Regions from separate parts of the Brevibacillus sp. HB1.3 genome, predicted to be linked through region 3. Evidence: riboswitches for the same ligand, from Rfam matches in the RefSeq annotation. Region 3 holds a riboswitch; each other region holds the start of a gene.
What was found. A riboswitch is a leader RNA that binds a small molecule or an ion and turns the genes downstream of it on or off. The one in region 3 is predicted to bind cyclic di-AMP.
Positions count from the first base shown of each region.

Region 1 (3,274 bases), on a different contig from region 3:
GCGAAGCAGCACGAGCAACGATTGATGCCGTTCGCCGGTGGTATGAGCGCATGGGAATCACAGAACGTCTGTCTGACTTCGGTGTGACCAAACAATCGCTGGCCCAAATGGCCGAAGAAGCAGTTCGCATCGGCGGACGCGGAATCGGGTATCTGCCTAGCTCACGAAAATTGAATGAATCCGATGTAACCGCGATCTACGAGGCTTGCCTGTAATCGAAGCATCAAACACACTGGCGAGCCTTCGCTCAGTTATGTAATAATACAAATTAATCATTAATCAAAATTATTTTACTACGGAGGTTACCACCATGGCAGATCCACGTATTAATGAACTGGCAAGCCGTCTCGTCCGTTACTCACTCCATTTGCAAAAAGGCGAAAAAGTTCTGATCGAAAATACAGGCCTGCAACCTGAACTCGTTCGTGCACTTGTGCGTGAATCATTTGCAGTTGGGGCTCTGCCTCTGGTCACCCTGAAAGACCAGGAAGTCATGCGTGCACTCTATCAAGGCACGAGCGAAGAACACATGGCTCTGATGGCAAAATACGAGTATGACCGGATGAAGGACATGGACGCTTACATCGCCATCCGCGCCTACGACAACATCAACGAGTATGCCGACGTACCAGAAGACAAAATGGGCATTTACGCTCGCGTCCTGTATCAACCTGTACATACAAACGAGCGCGTTCCGAACAAACGCTGGGTTGTACTTCGCTACCCAAACAAGTCGATGGCACAGCTATCCAAAATGAGTCTCGAGAGCTTTGAGGACTTCTACTTCTCCGTCTGCAATCTGGACTACGCGAAAATGTCCGCTGCCATGACTCCGTTGAAAGAGCTGATGGAGCGCACTGATCGTGTACGCATCGTCGGTCCAAAAACGGACCTGCGCTTCTCCATTAAAGGAATCAATGCCATCAAGTGTGACGGCAAACGCAATATCCCGGATGGCGAAGTATACACCGCTCCTGTACGCGATTCCGTGGAAGGAACGATTTTCTACAACGCGGCATCGATCTACAACGGCATTACCTTCAATGATGTGCAATTCACTTTCAAAGAAGGCAAAATCGTGGAGGCGACCAGCTCCAATACTAAAGCATTGAACGATATCCTCGACACGGACGAGGGCGCACGCTATATCGGAGAATTCGCGATCGGCTTCAACCCGCACATCCTCCACCCGATGCTGGACATCCTGTTTGACGAAAAAATCGCGGGCAGCTTCCACTTCACGCCAGGAAATGCTTACACAGTAGCAGACAATGGCAACCGCTCCTCCGTTCACTGGGACTTGGTCCAAATCCAACGCCCTGAATACGGTGGCGGAGAAATCTGGTTTGACGATGTGCTGATCAGAAAAGATGGGCGCTTTGTATTGCCAGAGCTGGAAGGCTTGAATCCGGAGAATTTGATTTAAACGAAATGAATGAAAAAATGGGTTAGGGAATGAGGTTCCCTAGCCCATTTTCTATTGTTCAGAGAAAATAAAGTATGAGACTGATGCTGATATTCTTATTAATCCTACCAAATTTTACGGGTATCTTTCACCGGTGAATCTCTGTTATTCTAGGTCATGCCAAACAAAACAGCCGAAACTTCCTCTCGAATGGAAGTGCGGGGGATCTTTTTTACTTGCAGATGAGAGATCTGCATGGGGTGAATCGCCAAAGTGCGTAGGGTTGTTTCCTCAATCCGAATCCGTCAACTAACCTCGTAGGCCAAAAAAAGGAGACGATGTGAATATGAAACGCCTTGGTACTGTTGCAATCGCGACATTGGGATTGGGATTTGTTCTTTCCGGCTTTTCTAACACAGCTTCTGCAGCTACCACATGTCCGCAATACGGATATCAACCATATATGCAACCTGTCCAACCGCAAATGCAAGCACCTTACGCAGCACCAGCGAATCAACAGCAGCCAGCTCAACAGCCAGTAAAACAAGCTAACCAACAAGTGGATGCTTCCTCTGTTGGGAAGCAAGTAACTGATTTGGTAAACCAAGAGCGTGCAAAAGCAGGTTTGAAGCCAGTGGAACTGGATGCTTCCCTGAATAAAGTTGCACAAGCAAAAGCGGCTGATATGTCCAACAACAACTACTTTGACCATACAAGCCCTACGTATGGCTCTCCATTTGACATGATGAAACAATTCGGTGTATCTTCTATGACCGCGGGTGAGAACATCGCCATGGGTCAACGTACCGCTGAAGAAGTCATGAACCAATGGATGAACAGTGAAGGACACCGTCAAAACATCATGAATCCTTCCTTCACCAAAATCGGTGTAGGCTTTGTGAATGGATACTGGGCACAAGAATTCATCGGATAATGAAATTTGGATATAAATGCCGAGTCCTCTAGCGGGGACCCGGCTTTCTTGTTTTTTCCCAGCCTTGTCTGGAGTGGCCTTTGAACATCTATCAATCTCCGTGAAAAGCCAACAGCTAGCTTTATACGCTTTATTCAGATTTACTTCCCATTTCTAGTTCGTTTGTCTTTTCTTCAACCACCGATTCCGCACCTTCTCGAATTTTTTCTACAACTTCTTCAGATTTGAGTTGCTTGTGCGAAGGAAGTTCTAAAAAAGTAGAAGCACGTCGATCGAGCCACAAGCTTTCCTCACCTTCCCTATCAGTTGCAACGAAGATAAACCCACCTGCATAACTAAAGTACGTAATGTTTACATCTTCCCCGAGTGTATTTTTCATGTTCTCGTAAAGGGTAAACAATTCAGGACCAGTTTTTTCACCACCAGCCATGATTGGCTTTGTATCTGTTGCTAAAACTATACCTTTTACTTCATCCCCTTCCATAATGAAGGAAAGTTTTTCATCCGTTGAAGATAGTAATCCTTGCATATTCGTATCGTTGTATTTACGTATTTTATCCGCTTCTGGTAAAACAGCTCCCTGAATTGAAAAATCCGAAAGGGTTACATTACTACTCAATTTGCTTAAGGGTTCATTCCCTTGGTTACGTGCCTGTTCCATCTTTTTATATGCCTGTAGTGCTTCCTTATCCCCTTGGTTAATGGCCCCAGCCCAAGTAGCCGATGATATTCCAGCAATAACTACCGCACCTATCAATGTCCATGTGTTTTTATTCATAACTCCCCCGAAGTTAATTTGTCCCGTTACAAGAATATTCTACCAAATATTGAAGCGTCTCCATTTTTTATTTTTTCCATCCTTTCATCCATACGGCAGCCTGACCTCAAAGCATGTTCGAATCAAATCACTTTGGACAGAAATCGTTCCCCGATGC
Region 1 is NZ_JABMIT010000007.1:231,884-235,157, forward strand. Features, by position in the region: gene HPY31_RS18120 (iron-containing alcohol dehydrogenase) at 1-215, shown strand, start outside; gene HPY31_RS18125 (aminopeptidase) at 311-1,426, shown strand; cyclic di-AMP (ydaO/yuaA leader) riboswitch at 1,587-1,744, shown strand; gene HPY31_RS18130 (CAP domain-containing protein) at 1,752-2,339, shown strand; gene HPY31_RS18135 (hypothetical protein) at 2,470-3,117, opposite strand; gene HPY31_RS18140 (sensor histidine kinase) at 3,202-3,274, opposite strand, start outside.
Region 1: it holds a riboswitch for cyclic di-AMP, as region 3 does, so the genes downstream of both, HPY31_RS18130 (CAP domain-containing protein) here and HPY31_RS22440 (C40 family peptidase) in region 3, are expected to answer to the same signal.

Region 2 (3,274 bases), on a different contig from region 3:
AGGGGCTCACCTGTACAGAAGCAGTCGAGCTCGCTCAGAAGATGGGGATTGCCGAACCGGACCCCTCTTACGATATCGATGGTTGGGATACAGCTTCGAAGCTCACGATCCTGGCAAACGCTGCTTTTGGCGGGCAAGTAAATCTAACCGATATCGCACGCGCAAGTATTCGCGAAATAACCTCGTTACAAATCGAGACGTGGAAAAAGCATACGAAGATTCCCAAGCTGATCGGAACGATCCAAAAGGAAGCGAATGGTACGCTTACAGTAGCAGTTGAGCTATGTGCGGTGGATTTTACCCATCCGTTTGCATCCGTATTAGGTACGACAAAAGCAATCAGGGTAGAAACAGATGTCATGGGAGATTTATTGGTCGTTGGAGGAAAATCAGATCCTGTCGCGGCAGCAGCGGCTGCCCTAAAAGACCTTGAACATATTATTAGCAGATAGGTTCATTTGCATGTGCTTCCAGTGTTCCTTAGGAATGAGTCGTTTAGAACCGCGTGCATACTAGGGATGCACCACCAAAAACGGCGAGGGGGCCATACGGATGAAACAATCGTCTGATGTCAATGCCGAGCTGCAGCAAGTATCTGCTTACCCAACCAAGCAAGAAATGAATCAAAAGGACGTTGCTTTGCTAGATGAGCAGGAAAGCTGCTGTACCCCCAAAAAACAGGCTTCTGAAACACAGCCGGAATAATGCCTACACGAAAAAGCCGGGTCTCGATTAAGAGAAACCGGCTTTTCGTTTCGTGCAAAGCGTGTTACCCGATAAATTCTTGTACCCAGTAGCCATTTGTGAAGCCGACACCAATTTTCGTGAAGTCAGGGTTCATAATGTTTTGGCGGTGGCCTTCACTGTTCATCCATTGTTGCATGACTTCTTGTGGACTCTGTTGACCCATGGCGATATTCTCACCTGCAGTCGAGTATTGAATGCCATACTGCTTCATCATGTCAAATGGGGAACCGTACGTTGGGCTGTTGTGGTCAAAATAGTTGTTAGCAGACATATCTTGTGCTTTTGCCAAAGCTACTTTGGACAGTGTTGCATCCATTTGAACAGGCTTGAGACCTGCTTTTGCACGTTCTTGGTTTACCAAATCAGCGACTTGTTTCGCAAAATCACCCGTCTTAGCTTGATCCGCTTGATTTACTGGAGCGGCAGGCTCAGTGACAGTATTGGTAGGTTGTGCTGGTGCTGTTTGTACTGGTTGTGCTGGTGTTTGTTGTACTGGAGCTTGTTGTACGGGAGCTTGTTGGAAAGATCCTGGTTGATACGGGCATGGTTGTTGTACAGGTGTAGCTTGTCCTTGCTTAACAGGTTGCATTAGCTGTACTGCTTGTGGCTGGCCAGGAACAAAGCCTTGCTTTTGGAAAAAGTTAAGAAACTGTTGAGCATTTGGTGCTTTTTGGAATTGTCCCATATTTTGACCCACATTGAATTGGAATTGTCCGTTCTTCAATGGGCAGTTAGATGCTGCGGAAGCAGAAGAAGCAAACCCTGTCAAAGCCAAGCCCAGACCAAGAGTCATCGCGATTGTAACAGAACCAAAACGTTTCATAAAACAAATCTCTCCTTTTTTTTGCCTACGAGGTTAGTTGTCGGATTCGGATTGAGGAAACAACCCTACGCCAGTGTGGCGATTCACCCCAATGTGGAATAGCTCATCCACAAAAAAGTCCCCCGCACTTCCTTTTCAAAGAGGAAGTCTCGGCTTATTTCGTTTGGCATGAACAACGATATCAGACAATCCCAATCGAAATAAAGGAGTAATATATGGCAAATAGCTAGAATCGTTGATAAATTAGGCTCATTTTGTTTCGTTTGATTGTTCCTTCCAGGCGGTTAAGCCGCCTTCCAATGCATTTGCATGGAAACCATGCTCACGAAGGAGAGCCGCAGCTTTTTGAGCTTTGTTACCTGTTGTACATAAGGTAACGATCTGCACATTTTGCGCGAGTTTTTCGGTTTCTTCATCAAGCGGCTTGTCCTGTTCTTTCATTAGAAGATAGGGGACGTTTTGCGTCGATGCGCTTTCGTGAACGAGGCTGCCGGAAACAAATTTCTCGGCGTCGCGTACGTCCAATAAAAGTACGGGCACTTTCTTTTCAAGCATTTCGGATAATTGAATGGTTGTCAAAATATGATTTTGCAATGTAATCCCTCCCAATCCTATTGTATCAGAGTTCCGCATCGTCCAGAATAAGGGTGAACGGTTGCTTTTATTGGACAACCATGGTAGAATGAGGTTGCTACTTGAAAAATTGATACCTAATCATTCATCGAGGTGTTTGTATGCTGATGGATAACATTTTTGAATCCCCGATTCACACTGGCGCGGTCATCGGAGCCGCAAGGATGGAAGAGAGGAAGGGCTTTCATTGTTTTAGGTTTTCAAAAGGTTTAGTTTTTAATTTTGCAGTTCCGTCCTATGACATTTGCATATTTACTGAATAAGTAAAATTCACATATCATGAAGGCGTATCATCGCACATGATCTGGTATTTCTTCATGATATGTGAGCTTTATTTGCTTCGGTAAATATGACTAGCATATTCAAATTGAATTTTTGGAGGTTTTTTTAGATGCAAACGAACGGAACAGTAAAATGGTTTAACGCAGAAAAAGGTTTCGGTTTCATTCAAGTAGAAGGCGGAGACGATGTATTCGTTCACTTCAGCGCAATCCAAGGTGACGGTTTCAAAACTTTGGACGAAGGTCAAAAAGTTCAATTCAACATCGTTCAAGGCAACCGTGGCCCACAAGCTGAGAACGTAGTAAAACTGTAAGTCTCCTTTTCAAAGAAACTGTCCTTTCGAGGGCAGTTTCTTTTTTTGTCGTGGTCGTCCCAAGCGCCTTTTCCTGCATGCGAATGGATGAAAAAAGGAACTATGGCGTCCCACCATAATTCCTCATTTTCTTCCTACAAGATAGTTAAATACAAGTTTCGATTTCGACAGTTTGGAATTGACTGTCAAGAACGGTAAGACCAACAACTTGACCGCCGCCGATAGAAGTACGGCCATAAGTGGTGAGAAGGACATTTCTGTTGTTTTCTGCTACGGTAAGGCGCACTTCATAGTGGAAAGAAGCGGGGACCAGTGCATTGAAAGCAGTGCGAGTATTCGCAGGGATTAATTGCGTGATGTCAAGCAAAGTGCTAACTGGATTCGTTTGCGTAACTGCGTTACCCCAGTTTAATACTTGCACACGTACTTCAACCGCTTCTGTGTTCAGATTTACTAGGTCGAGGTGAGCGGTAAGA
Region 2 is NZ_JABMIT010000001.1:930,293-933,566, reverse strand. Features, by position in the region: gene HPY31_RS04400 (homoserine dehydrogenase) at 1-452, shown strand, start outside; gene HPY31_RS04395 (hypothetical protein) at 553-705, shown strand; gene HPY31_RS04390 (CAP domain-containing protein) at 770-1,570, opposite strand; cyclic di-AMP (ydaO/yuaA leader) riboswitch at 1,578-1,735, opposite strand; gene HPY31_RS04385 (rhodanese-like domain-containing protein) at 1,820-2,164, opposite strand; gene HPY31_RS04380 (cold-shock protein) at 2,595-2,798, shown strand; gene HPY31_RS04375 (hypothetical protein) at 2,944-3,274, opposite strand, start outside.
Region 2: it holds a riboswitch for cyclic di-AMP, as region 3 does, so the genes downstream of both, HPY31_RS04390 (CAP domain-containing protein) here and HPY31_RS22440 (C40 family peptidase) in region 3, are expected to answer to the same signal.

Region 3 (3,274 bases):
CGCAAAAAGACCAAGAAGTCCTGCAAGAATCGTACCTCCTAGGGGAAAAGCAGCCTGATGTACACAGGCTGCCGAATTGACACAATCTATTCTACACCTTGTCCCCCAGTTCCTGTTGAATTAGGATTGTACTGGTTTGGCTAGCGGTGTTTTTACTTCATTAATGGATGCTTTGATGCTGGCAAGTTCTGCATCGAGATCGTCCTTTTCCAGTTCAGACAAAGCGTTCTCCCAAGCGCGATTCGTTTGGCGCCATTGCCCGCTCATTTGCGCTTCTGCTTCCATGCGCATGACTTTCTCTTCCATGCGAGCGAAGCCACGGCCTGCGGACTGATTGCCGATACCGACAACTGCTTGATTGACTTGCTTTTGTGTACGAGCTACTTGTGCACGTGCCATCAGTGTGAACTTTTTCGCACGCATTTTATAGAACTCTTCCTTCAGCTCAGCCAGCTTCTCGCGCATTTGCGTAGCTGACTCGGATGCTGACAGGTAGAGGGTTTCATACTCCGCTGCACGGCCTTCGTACTGCTTCTTGTCAGCGAGTGCCCGACGAGCCAACTCGTCTTCTCCTTCAGTCAAGGCGAGCTTGACTTGGCGATCACGTTTTTCGATCAGAGCATTGGCTTCGTCCAATTGCTGACGGAATTTCTTTTCCAGTGCAACCTGACGGGCAACCGCTACTTCAACTTGTCCGATTTCTACTTCCATGTCACGCATATATTGATTCAGCATCACTACTGGATCTTCCATCGAATCCAATGCATCATTTACCGAAGCTACTGTCAGGTCACGCAAACGTTTAAAGATACTCATTATTTTTTCCTCCTCATCATATCACATCATATTGTTCATCCAAAAGACTCTTGCGACATTGGCGTTACTGTGGGCGTCTTCTTACATCTCTCTCCCAAGTGTCCAGCGTATCTTCCTTTAATACTTTTTGGGCCCATTCACGCTCCCAAGCAGGTGGCGCTTGTTTAGGTTCTTGGCTGGGACGCAGTAAGCGATATCCCAGATAAATCACCCCAATGGCCAGAAGCGCGTGAAACAGTAGGTCAAGCTTGCCAATCAACATCAGGAACCCGAATAGGAAGACCAGGATTCCCCAAAAACGTGAACCGGTTTGTCCCATGATCTTTTTGGCACCGTATATCATGATCACGCCGGGAATGATAAACCCGAGCAAGTCTCCGATATCGATACCCACCAGATCGAGAAGAACCAACCCACCGACTAGCAGCAGAACCAGCCCGAGTAGTACTTTGCCAGACCGTTCGCTCATTACTCGCTTACCTCCATTCGTTTTGCATGTGGTGCTTGTGGAACGTTATGCCCTTATTGTAGCCCTCGGTATAGGCTTCCCATAACGGGCGTGCGGTTGGTTTTTCCCTCCGTCCTTGGACGGAGACATTTTCCTGCCTTAATCGGACGAGCTCTCCCGCAACGCAGGAATAAGCCCACGTCGAAGGGCGGCTTGCACTGTCGAACGAAAACGTTACAGCATTTGACGGTATCTTTGTGACGAATCTGTGAATGAACAGATAAAAAGAAGGAAAAAAAGGACTGGCGTAGAATCTTCGTAAGAGTGCGTGTAAAAAAACATCGAAAAATAGCCGAATTCCGCTTAGCGGAAACGGGGGAACCACGTTTTTGGGGTGAATGGTTGCTACTCCTAGCAGCCTAGGGCGTCCTTTCGACCGAACCCTTCAGCTAACCTCGTAGGCTCACGAAGGGAGCAGTTTCTTTTGCGCAAGATGGTTTTATCTTTATTTATGGCTGGATTGCTTGCTATGGGGGCAGGCGCTGCACAGGCTGCTGAGGAGAATACTCTCAATGAAGTTGTCAGCGACTTGTACGGTACCCCTTACAAATCTTCCGGCTCGTCCAAAAAGGGCTTTGACTGCTCCGGTTTCACGCGCTACGTATTTGATGCGTTAGGTGTAGACCTGCCTCACAATTCTGCTTCCCAGTACGAATTAGGTACAGAGGTAGACAGAAAAGATTTGCAACCAGGCGATCTCGTATTCTTCAATACGAACGGTCACAGCATTTCTCACGTGGGTATCTACATCGGAGACGGCACATTCGTGCACTCGGAATCTGGTCGTGGAGTCGTCAACACCAAGTTGAACGATCCATACTACTGGAGCAAGCGTTATGTAGGCGCCAAGCGTCTCAGTGCTCCTGTTCTAGCGAAAGCAGAAACTCCGAATAAGGAAAAAGCGGTGCAAGCTGCATCGTTGCCGGAAAAACCAGCTAAAAAATAGTCATTCGGCAAAATAATAAAAGCCAGGGACACTACGTCTCTGGCTTTTTCTGACGAAATTTAGTACCTGGTCTAAAGAGGTACCCTCACATATTAGAACAACTTAATAACTTACGGGGTTTCTTCCCCTGATAGGGGCAAAGCATGTTATGATAGACAAGACCCATTCTTTGAGTGGTATTCCTTATTAATAGAAGTAACTGGGGGTTGTTCCGGTGAAAGATCACATTTTAATTGTCGATGACAATCTGGAGATTATTGAACTGCTAGAAGACATTTTGGAGAACGAGGGCTTCAGCGTTTCCTCTGCTGAAAGCGGAGAAGATGCACTCTCGTTGCTCAGCCAAGGTGAGCGTCCCAACCTGATCCTTTTGGATATTATGATGCCCAACATGAGTGGCTACGAGCTCTGCTCTCAAATTCGCCGTGAGTGGGATTTGCCTATACTGTTTCTCAGTGCAAAAGGAAAAGCGGTAGATAAGGTAGTCGGCTTTGAAATCGGTGCAGACGATTACATCACGAAGCCTTTTGATACAGAAGAGCTGCTCGCTCGCATTCGTGCCCACCTTCGTCGCTATGAGCGCATTCGTAGGCATACCGAAGAGCAGCCTGAGAAGGAAACGGCCTCTTCTCCAATTACGGTTTTGAAATTCAAGGACTTGGAAATTCATAAAGAAACGTATTCCGTATATGTATGTAACCAAAAGATCGAGCTCTCTACCAAGGAATTCCAACTACTCACCTTCCTCGCAGAAAATGCGGGCATCGTCTTTACAAGAGAGCAAATTTATGACCGTGTTTGGGGATATGGTTATGGCTCGCTCAATACAGTGACGGTCCATATTAAAAACCTCCGTGAGAAGCTGGAAACAGAACGTCAATTCATTAAAACACAATGGGGGACAGGCTACGTATTTATCGGGGAGAAGCTTTAAATGAGCTTGCGCAATAAAATTTTTCTCTCCTTCATTGCCTTGCTCACACTCAACATTTTGTTGTTTAAAT
Region 3 is NZ_JABMIT010000011.1:51,501-54,774, forward strand. Features, by position in the region: gene HPY31_RS22425 (class I SAM-dependent methyltransferase) at 1-26, opposite strand, end outside; gene HPY31_RS22430 (PspA/IM30 family protein) at 121-816, opposite strand; gene HPY31_RS22435 (LiaF transmembrane domain-containing protein) at 881-1,285, opposite strand; cyclic di-AMP (ydaO/yuaA leader) riboswitch at 1,605-1,744, shown strand; gene HPY31_RS22440 (C40 family peptidase) at 1,749-2,270, shown strand; gene HPY31_RS22445 (response regulator transcription factor) at 2,485-3,204, shown strand; gene HPY31_RS22450 (sensor histidine kinase) at 3,205-3,274, shown strand, end outside.